Regions from separate parts of the Photobacterium minamisatsumaniensis genome, predicted to be linked through region 2. Evidence: predicted binding sites of a transcription regulator. Region 2 holds the regulator's gene; each other region holds the start of a gene.
The links. Region 2 encodes CRP, which controls carbon source genes, mostly activating them, when cyclic AMP is high. Its sites were predicted from a motif close to TGTGANNNNNNTCACA; they were not measured.
Positions count from the first base shown of each region.

Region 1 (3,287 bases), on a different contig from region 2:
AAACACCATTGTTACGCTGACCAATTACACCGCCTTTGTGTGGGCCGTAGTGATCGTATGAGTGGTAAATAAGACCAGAACCAGACGTCATTGTAAGGAATTCAGTTTGGAAACCGATAAGACCACGAGAAGGCATAATAAAGTCCATGCGAACACGGCCTTTACCATCTGGTGCCATATCTTTCAGCTCACCTTTACGGATACCAATGTTTTCCATGATGCTACCTTGGTGCTCTTCAAGCACATCGATAGTTACCAATTCAAACGGTTCCATTAGCTGACCATCTTCTTCTCTGATGATAACTTCTGGACGTGATACTGCTAGCTCGAAACCTTCACGACGCATGTTTTCGATCAGGATAGATAGGTGAAGTTCACCACGACCAGAAACACGGAAACGATCTGGGCTTTCAGTTTCTTCAACACGTAATGCAACGTTATGAACTAACTCTTTTTGCAGACGCTCAAGGATATTACGTGAAGTAACGAACTTACCTTCTTTACCCGCGAACGGAGAAGTGTTTACTTGGAAAGTCATGGTTACTGTTGGTTCATCAACAGATAGAGCAGGAAGCGCCTCTACAGCGTTAACATCACAGATAGTATCAGAGATTTTTAGCTCACCAAGACCAGTGATAGCGATGATATCGCCCGCTTTCGCTTCTTCTACTTCGTGACGCTCAAGGCCAAGGTAACCTAGAACGGTACCTACTTTGCCATTACGCTTCTCACCTGCAGCATTAACGATAGTTACTTGCTGGTTAGGTTTAACGGTACCACGAGTGATACGAGCAACACCGATAACACCAACGTAAGAACTGTAGTCTAGCTGAGAAACTTGCATCTGCAGTGAACCATCAACGTCAACGTTTGGTGCGTCTACAGTGTCAACAACAGCTTGGAACAATGGTTCCATATCTTCGCCAACTGAGTCTTCTTCCATTGTTGCCCAGCCGTTAAGTGCTGAAGCATAAACAGTAGTGAAGTCTAGTTGTTCGTCAGTCGCGCCAAGGTTGTCAAATAGGTCGAATACTTGATCCATAACCCACTCAGGACGTGCACCTGGACGGTCGATTTTGTTGATTACTACGATTGGCTTAAGACCGTATGCGAATGCTTTCTGCGTTACGAAACGCGTTTGTGGCATAGGACCATCAACGGCATCAACGATAAGAAGAACAGAGTCAACCATTGACATGATACGCTCAACTTCACCACCGAAATCGGCGTGTCCTGGGGTATCTACGATGTTGATGCGGTAATCATTCCAGTTAATCGCTGTGTTCTTAGCAAGAATGGTAATGCCACGCTCTTTCTCGATATCGTTCGAGTCCATTACACGCTCTTCGCTTTCACCGCGAGATTCTAGCGTGCCAGACTGCTGAAGCAGTTTGTCAACCAGGGTAGTTTTACCGTGGTCAACGTGAGCAATAATTGCGATATTTCTTAATTTATCGATCTGTTGATTAGACATGGATTTCACATTCACTCAGAACATGCAGCGACCATCGGGTAGCTACTTGGTTAAAAAAACGGCTCATAATCTAACAGATTTTACTCTAAAACCCACGAAATATGTGATTTATATCACCAGCTTTTTTTATTAAGCCTGTAAAGCCCTATATAACTGGGTAAATTCACTCTTCGAGGGCCTGTTTTTATGCGCCTTGAGCCCTATTTTACACTACATTTAGCAAATTCAGTGAAAACAACTGATTTAATAGTAAATGAATAATCTCGACACCAGATTGACAATAAGACGACATCAGCTAATAGTAGGGCATGCACCACAAGGGTGAAAACACACCCACCGCACTAAAATAGTGCAAAGAGTCACCAAGATGGTGCAAAAAATGGAATTCACGGCGCTTAAATCGCTACCAATGCGCGATTTTGGGGCTTTAAAAAGTTGGCACGGTTTTAGCAAAGTAGTTTGTTATAGAGCATTACGCCTGCTCGCCAATCACTTTTTTGCGGCCAGTTGCCCAAAATAACACCGGAGGTTACTCAAGATGTCAGTAGATAACGTACTAGCGCTGATCCAGGAAAATGAAGTTAAGTTTGTTGACCTACGCTTTACCGACACAAAAGGTAAAGAGCAGCACATTTCTATCCCATCCCATCAAATCGATGCAGACTTCTTTGAAGAAGGCAAAATGTTCGATGGCTCTTCGGTTGCTGGCTGGAAAGGTATCAACGAATCTGACATGGTAATGATGCCTGATGCAGCAAGCGCGGTACTTGACCCGTTTACTGAAGATTCAACCTTAAACATTCGTTGTGACATTTTAGAGCCTGCAACTATGCAAGGCTACGATCGCGACCCTCGTTCAATTGCTAAGCGTGCTGAAGATTTCATGCGTGCAACAGGCCTTGCTGATTCAGTACTAGTCGGTCCTGAGCCAGAGTTCTTCCTGTTTGATGATGTAAAATTCAACACGGATATGTCAGGTTCTTTCTTCAAGATTGATGACGTAGAAGCGGCTTGGAACACTGGTTCTGATTTTGAAGGCGGTAACAAAGGTCACCGTCCTGGAGTGAAGGGTGGTTACTTCCCAGTCGCTCCTGTTGATTCATCACAAGACATCCGTTCTGCTATGTGTCTAATCATGGAAGAAATGGGCCTAGTGGTTGAAGCACACCACCACGAAGTTGCAACAGCTGGTCAGAATGAAATCGCGACCCGCTTCAACACGCTAACCACCAAAGCAGATGAAATCCAAATCTATAAGTACGTTGTTCACAACGTTGCGCATGCATTTGGTAAAACAGCAACCTTTATGCCTAAACCGCTTGTCGGTGACAATGGCTCAGGTATGCACGTTCACATGTCTCTAGCAAAAGACGGTCAAAACCTCTTTGCAGGCGACAAGTACGGCGGCCTATCTGAAATGGCGCTTTACTACATCGGCGGTATCATCAAGCACGCACGTGCAATCAACGCCTTTGCTAACCCAGCGACAAACTCTTACAAGCGTCTAGTCCCTGGTTTCGAAGCACCAGTAATGCTGGCTTACTCTGCACGTAACCGTTCAGCGTCTATCCGTATTCCTGTAGTACCAAGCCCGAAAGCACGTCGTATCGAAGTACGCTTCGGTGATCCAGCGGCTAACCCATACCTAGCATTCGCAGCAATGCTAATGGCTGGCCTTGACGGTATCCAGAACAAGATTCACCCAGGTGAAGCAATGGATAAAGACTTGTACGACCTTCCAGCGGAAGAGGCGGCAGAAATCCCAACTGTTGCTGAATCACTACAGGGCGCACTACAGTCTCTTGACGAAGAT
Region 1 covers NZ_JAKJSI010000032.1:31,267-34,553, forward strand. Annotated here, with positions in the region: gene typA (translational GTPase TypA) at 1-1,474, opposite strand, end outside; gene glnA (glutamate--ammonia ligase) at 2,013-3,287, shown strand, end outside.
Region 1: typA (translational GTPase TypA) is a predicted target of CRP. The motif match lies at 1,577-1,592, and genes of this name have one in related genera.

Region 2 (3,287 bases):
GTAAGTATCACTTTGAAGCGAAGAAGCTTTATGCTGAGCACTTTGAACATCCAAATCCAGATGCACCGAAAGTCTTTATCAGTGAATTGCTAGTAGGGCAGTTTAGCTCGTTGCTACAGCAAACCGTTCGAGAGCTTGTCGATCAAGTACCTGAAGCGGCGATGCGTGATCCAGCCTTCTTGTATGGTGGGCGGCGTTGGGACCTCGACTATGCCACTTATGAGTTGCTGGTAGCAGAAAGTGAATACGCAGGGTGGTTAGCCGCGCACGGTTTTGGTGCCAACCATTTTACGGTCAATATTAATCAGCTCGAGCAATTTACCGAGGTCGAAGAGGTTAATCATTTACTGCGCCATAACGGCTTTTCGATTAATGAATCTGGGGGCGATGTGAAAGGTAGCCCAGAGGTAATGCTAGAGCAATCAGCGACGATTGCCGATACTGTTGATGTTGGCTTTACCGATGGTGTGTTTAGTATCGCGGGGGGATTTTACGAATTTGCTAAGCGCTATGCTACACCAGACGGTGAGTTATATCGTGGCTTTGTTGAAGCGTCAGCGGATAAAATTTTTGAAAGCACCCACGCGAAGAAAGGCTAAATTCTCTGGCGTGAAAAGAGATTAACCCCATAGCCCACTGTTATGAAATACGGTGGGTTTATCGTGTGCGATAAGAGTCAAACGTGTTTGGGGTAGACTAATGGCACTGGCTATCAAGTGGTGTGATCCCAAATTCATGCTTAGCAAGTTGCCCTTTATGGTATGGCGAAGTCGTTTGTTGTTCAAAATAGTGCCGACGCCCGCTAAAGCCTGTCATTTCAACTGTTGGGGGAAGGGGGGCAATAACGCTCGTATTGCTTGCAGGAAAGCCATTTGCTGAAAAACGTTCGAGATCCATATCAATTTTATCCATGTGAATGACGTATTATCACTTACGCCAGATATGCACAATGTAGCACTTGATGGTGAGGATACAAGAAAGAAAAAGTGAGCAATACGGCAAAAATACCATTTTGGTATGAATTCCCGGATCAAAAAAGCCGCCTGAGGCGGCTTTTTATTATCAATGATGGCACGCGAAATTAACGTGTACCGTATACCACGATAGTTTTACCGTGAGCAGAGATTAGGTTCTGCTCTTCCAGCATTTTCAAAATACGACCAACAGTTTCACGAGAACAACCCACGATCTGGCCAATTTCTTGGCGAGTGATCTTGATTTGCATACCGTCAGGGTGCGTCATCGCATCTGGCTGTTTCGCAAGGTTTAGAAGTGTCTGAGCGATACGGCCAGTCACATCTAGGAAAGCAAGATCACCTACTTTCTGGCTTGTAACCTGAAGACGGTTTGCCATTTGAGCAGACAGACGCATCAGAATATCAGGGTTAACTTGAATAAGCTGGCGGAATTTCTTGAAAGAAATCTCTGCTACTTCACAAGGGGTTTTTGCTCGAACCCAAGCGGTACGCTCTTGGCCTTCTTCGAACAAGCCTAACTCACCGATGAAGTCACCCTGGTTTAGGTAAGACAAGATCATTTCCTTGCCTTCTTCATCCTTGATTAGGACAGCCACAGAACCTTTAACAATGTAGTAGAGCGTTTCAGCTTTTTCACCCGCATGAATCAAAGTACTCTTTGACGGGTATTTATGAATGTGGCAATGCGAAAGAAACCACTCTAGAGTTGGATCTGTTTGAGGTTTACCTGGAACCATATTACTAACTTCCTCTGTGTTTGTTGCCCAACAACGACGTCCATCAAAAAAGGGCTGGGCCTATACTTGGTGTTCGTCGCTTAGGATATTCAGTCAACAGCTGGGCTGCAAGCTCACGTGAATAATTAGTTCAAAGTTTATCTTTTTTCAGCATGCATTTCTTGATATTGATCTATCGAGAATGGTCATTTAGTAGTCATAAGTGTGCACATGATCACACAGTTGCTATATTGTCACTAATTACCCTATAAGTAGTAAGGAAAAACAAATGCAATCACGAGTGAAATGGGTCGAGAATATGACCTTCTTAGGTCAGTCAAATTCTGGCCATAGTGTGGTTATGGATGGCAATGGCGGAGAAAAAGCGCCAAGCCCAATGGAAATGGTATTGATGGCGGCTGGGGGATGTAGCTCGGTTGATGTGGTTGATGGATTGAAATCAGCAGGGCAGAAGATTACGGGTTGTGAAGCGCAAATTTCATCTGAGCGCCGTGAGCAAGCCCCCCGTATTTTTACCTCAGCAAACCTACATTTCGTGGTTACAGGTCATGAACTCGATGAAGCGCTAGTGGCGAAAATTGTTGCTGATTCGCTAGAGAAGTATTGCTCGGTGTGCTTGATGCTTGGTGAAGGTGTTGAAATGACGCACTCTTATGAAGTGAACTGCGCTTAATTCGACACGGCCGCGAGAGACCCAAGCCCCTGAAAGGGGCTTGAATTGTATTATTTAACCAATCTTTCCTGTTTCGATCAGTTTTTGGATCAACGGGCGCATGATTAGCTCCATGGCAAAGCTCATTTTGCCACCCGGAACCACCAATGTATTGTGGCGTGACATGAATGATCCTTGGATCATTGATAACAAATAAGGGAAGTCGACATTTTTGATCCCACGAAAACGGATCACAACAAAACTCTCATCTAGGCTTGGAATGGCTTTGGCGCTGAATGGGTTTGAAGTATCAACGGTTGGTACGCGCTGAAAGTTAATATGGGTACGAGAAAACTGAGGCGTAATATAATTGAGATAGTCATCCATCGATCGCACAATTGATTCCATCACGGCTTCGCGTGAATGACCGCGATCACGGGTATCCCGTACAATCTTTTGAATCCACTCTAAGTTGACGATTGGTACCATGCCGATCAATAAATCAACGTGCTGAGCGACATTGGTTTCACCATCAACAGCACCGCCATGAAGTCCTTCATAGAACAATACGTCGGTGTTTTCTGGTAACTCCTGCCATGGTGTGAATGAACCGGGCATTTGGTTATAAGGTACGGCTTCATCAAAGGTATGCAGGTAGCGCCGAAATTGGCCGCTTCCATCATCACCATATTGGCGAAAAAAGGTTTCTAGCTGGGGAAAATCGTTAGCCTGAGGGCCGAAGTAACTAATATGTCGACCTTGATCTTTGGCTTTTCGAATTTCGACATCCATTTCTGGGCGAGTAAAACGGTGAAAGCTATCACCTTCCAGCCAGGCAGCATTAATGCCCATCATATTGAACATTTTACGAAATGCTTCTGAGGTGGTGGATGTACCTGCCCCTGAAGACCCTGTTACTGC
Region 2 covers NZ_JAKJSI010000014.1:191,323-194,609, forward strand. Annotated here, with positions in the region: gene L4D78_RS07015 (DUF1338 domain-containing protein) at 1-599, shown strand, start outside; gene L4D78_RS07020 (hypothetical protein) at 697-912, opposite strand; gene crp (cAMP-activated global transcriptional regulator CRP) at 1,082-1,714, opposite strand; gene L4D78_RS07030 (OsmC family protein) at 1,983-2,387, shown strand; gene L4D78_RS07035 (phosphoribulokinase) at 2,442-3,287, opposite strand, start outside.

Region 3 (3,287 bases), on a different contig from region 2:
CAAGTATTCGATATGCAAGGTGGTGTTGATCAAATAACGGGGGCAAACCCTGGTGGGGTGCTTAGTCGAATGGCCATTGATTTTAGTTTATTTAACCCAGCTAATGTCGACCTTAGTGATATTGGGGCAATAGCATTTGGGTTTAAGAGCACTGAAGAAGGGACTGACATTTCCATCAATTCTTGGGGCGTTATCCCAGAACCTTCAATTTTAGCAATTTTCGGAACAACTCTATTTGGTTTTGGAGTTGTGACTACTCTACGTAACCGCAAACAAAGAGTAAGCCAATCCAAATGGGCTGGCTTACTTACGCCCGTTTAGCCTTCTTCGATTAATTTCATAAGTAGGTGTCCATCATACATTGCTTGTTTTACCAGTGCCGCTCCAGGCATCGTCGCCTGTGTATAGAATGAACTTTCACCGATGACTAAATCGCGATTATATACAGGTAATGACTGTGTTCGAATACAATCCATAATTGCGGGATAAAGCACGGCTTTCGCACGGTTGAACTCGCCGCCAATCAAGATTTTTTCTGGGTTAAATAAGTTAACCATGATTGCTATCGCTTGACCAAGATTATGGCCAAGTTCAATAATGATCTGTCTTGCTAATGTGTCACCATCTACAGCTGCGTCACAAATTTTTTCAATGCTTAATACTTTACCATGAAGTGTTGATGGGTGGCCTTCTCTTAGACGTTGCTCGACTTGCTCTATTACGGCTTTCAAACTTGCCACCGTTTCCAAGCAACCGTGATTACCACAAAAGCACTTCTTACCATACGGCTTAATTTGAATATGCCCGAGTTCACCAATATTACCAATACGACCTTGTAGTACGACATTATCGAGAACAATGCCAGCTCCAACGCCGTGATAAATCGAAATCAGAATCGAGTTAGCAACATCACGTGAATTACCAAAAAGCTTTTCGGCTAGCGCCCATGAGCGTGTGTCATTACCAATAAAAACGGGTAAGCCTGTTGCCTGATGGATCGCTGGACCTAGTTCTAAATTATGGACTTCATAATGCGGCATCTGCAGCACCATGCCTTTATCGGCATTCACCAGTCCAGGTAAAGAAACTGCAATTGCGGTTATTCTATCGAGTTCGCCAACATGGTTGGCAAAAAACGTCTCGATCTCTTTTAATAGTTGCTGCAAAACTTCGTCTTGTTGCAGCACATCGATATCTTTCCGTTCTTCAACAAGAATATCGCCACCAAGTTCATGCAGTGCGATCGTCAAATAACCTCGTCCTAAACGAAGTGATAAGAACTGCCAACCTTCGTTCGCAGGCACCAATCCAATCGCAGGTCGGCCACGCGTTGCTGCTTCTTGGATATTGGTTTCTTTTATTAAATGAGCTTCTATCAACTCACGAGTAATTTTCGTGATACTTGCAGGAGCCAACTGACTACGCTTTGATAGCTCGATACGTGATATCGGCCCGTACCGATCGATAAGCTTGTAGACGCTGCCGGCATTATTTCTTTTGATATGATCTATGTGACCAGGCTGGGCGACATACATGCCTGTACTCCAAAGGTTAAGTGCTAAAAATTAGTATCCCTTTAATTTTTTTACTTTGCGAAGTAATTGTGAAGCTGATTATTCAAAGTACGTGACATTGGTCACGATGAAAGATGTAATCACCGTCATTTTTGTGCTTTACACCTAATGAAAGTATCGTATTTTCGAGGTTTTTTTGCTGACAAAATTTATTGGATTGCCACTGATATAACAACATGGCATATGCTTTTTGCACATGTGTTTTGCTAACTGTCGCGATTTATTCAAGACAGCCATGGACTGAACTGTCATAATAACCGGCTGCATAAAAAGTAATTCAACTCACCATGAGGTTAGCGGTGTACAAAATTAACGAAGTCTTTGAAACGATTCAAGGCGAAGGCGTTTTTACTGGTGTCCCTGCAATTTTTGTTCGTCTCCAAATTTGCCCTGTAGGGTGTGCTTGGTGTGATACAAAACAAACTTGGACCGCCGAGCCGCAAGATCATGTTTCAATTAATGAAGTAATGGCTAAGAAAGGTGACTCACCGCTTTGGACAAAACTGGACGCTAGCGGCGTCGTAGATTTGTTGAAAACCCAACAATATACAGCGAAACACGTTGTAATTACGGGTGGAGAACCTTGTATTTATGATCTACTCCCACTGACTCATGCACTAGAGAATGCAGGCTATCAATGCCAAATCGAAACAAGTGGAACCTCTGAGGTACTGGCAACGGATAAGACGTGGGTAACTGTATCACCGAAAATCAACATGAAAGCCAAGTTACCGGTATTAGCATCAGCTCTTGAGCGTGCTGATGAGATCAAGCACCCTGTCGGTACACAAAACGATATTGATCAGCTTGATGAGTTGATGTCTGGAAAGGCTCTCAAATCAGACGTTACCATAGCCCTACAACCGATCAGCCAAAAACCAAGAGCAACTGAGCTTTGCATCGAAACATGTATTCAACGTAATTGGCGCCTTTCGATCCAAACGCATAAATACCTTGCTATTGCCTAACACGCACTTCAAATAAAAACACTGTAAGTGAGAGTCTTAATAATTAGACTCTCGCTTAATATTCAAGACATGTCTTCTATCTTAACTTCTGATCTCTTTCCCATTCCTATAATTGTTCCTGAAACATATAAAAACTAAAAGCACAGCCATAACTTTTATTGGGGAAAAACTATGCGCAGTTATCTGGGATATTGCCTATTGGTTGTTTGCAGCCTATTTCTAACCGCCTGTGGTGGGGGCAGTGACAGCCCTGAACCAGTTGCAGGTACACCAGCACCAATCTTGACCAATTTTACTGTTTCAGTCGACCTTCCGGCACAATTGACAACGGCGAATATCCCATCATTCAGCTTTGTTGGAAAAGCCCATGCTGATGCATTAACTACCCTTTCTGAAACTAACTTTGCCGCCGTTTGGCTCGACGATAAAGGGAAGGTTTTTGAGCGAATTGACATCACCAATTGGGAATCCAGACAAGACGGTACGTATACCTTTACTGCAGGCACGAGGATCCGCATAAATGCAGTGCTTTTGATTGATCCTCAAGGGCAGCCTGATTTTACCCTTGGAGAGGCATTACCACAGGGGCTTTATATGGTCCCTCTCGCGAATGAACGGTTAGCCTTAACATTAGAATCATCACTGACCTATTATGCCCTTGCCGAACGGGTAATTTCAGATGAGAGCTGGGGAGTCTTTACAGAGGCATTTACTTCAGGCTCCTCGAGCAAAACGCTCTTATCCT
Region 3 covers NZ_JAKJSI010000025.1:111,122-114,408, reverse strand. Annotated here, with positions in the region: gene L4D78_RS14330 (hypothetical protein) at 1-321, shown strand, start outside; gene mlc (sugar metabolism global transcriptional regulator Mlc) at 318-1,535, opposite strand; gene queE (7-carboxy-7-deazaguanine synthase QueE) at 1,874-2,542, shown strand; gene L4D78_RS14315 (hydrogenase expression protein HypA) at 2,714-3,287, shown strand, end outside.
Region 3: mlc (sugar metabolism global transcriptional regulator Mlc) is a predicted target of CRP. The motif match lies at 1,626-1,641, and genes of this name have one in related genera.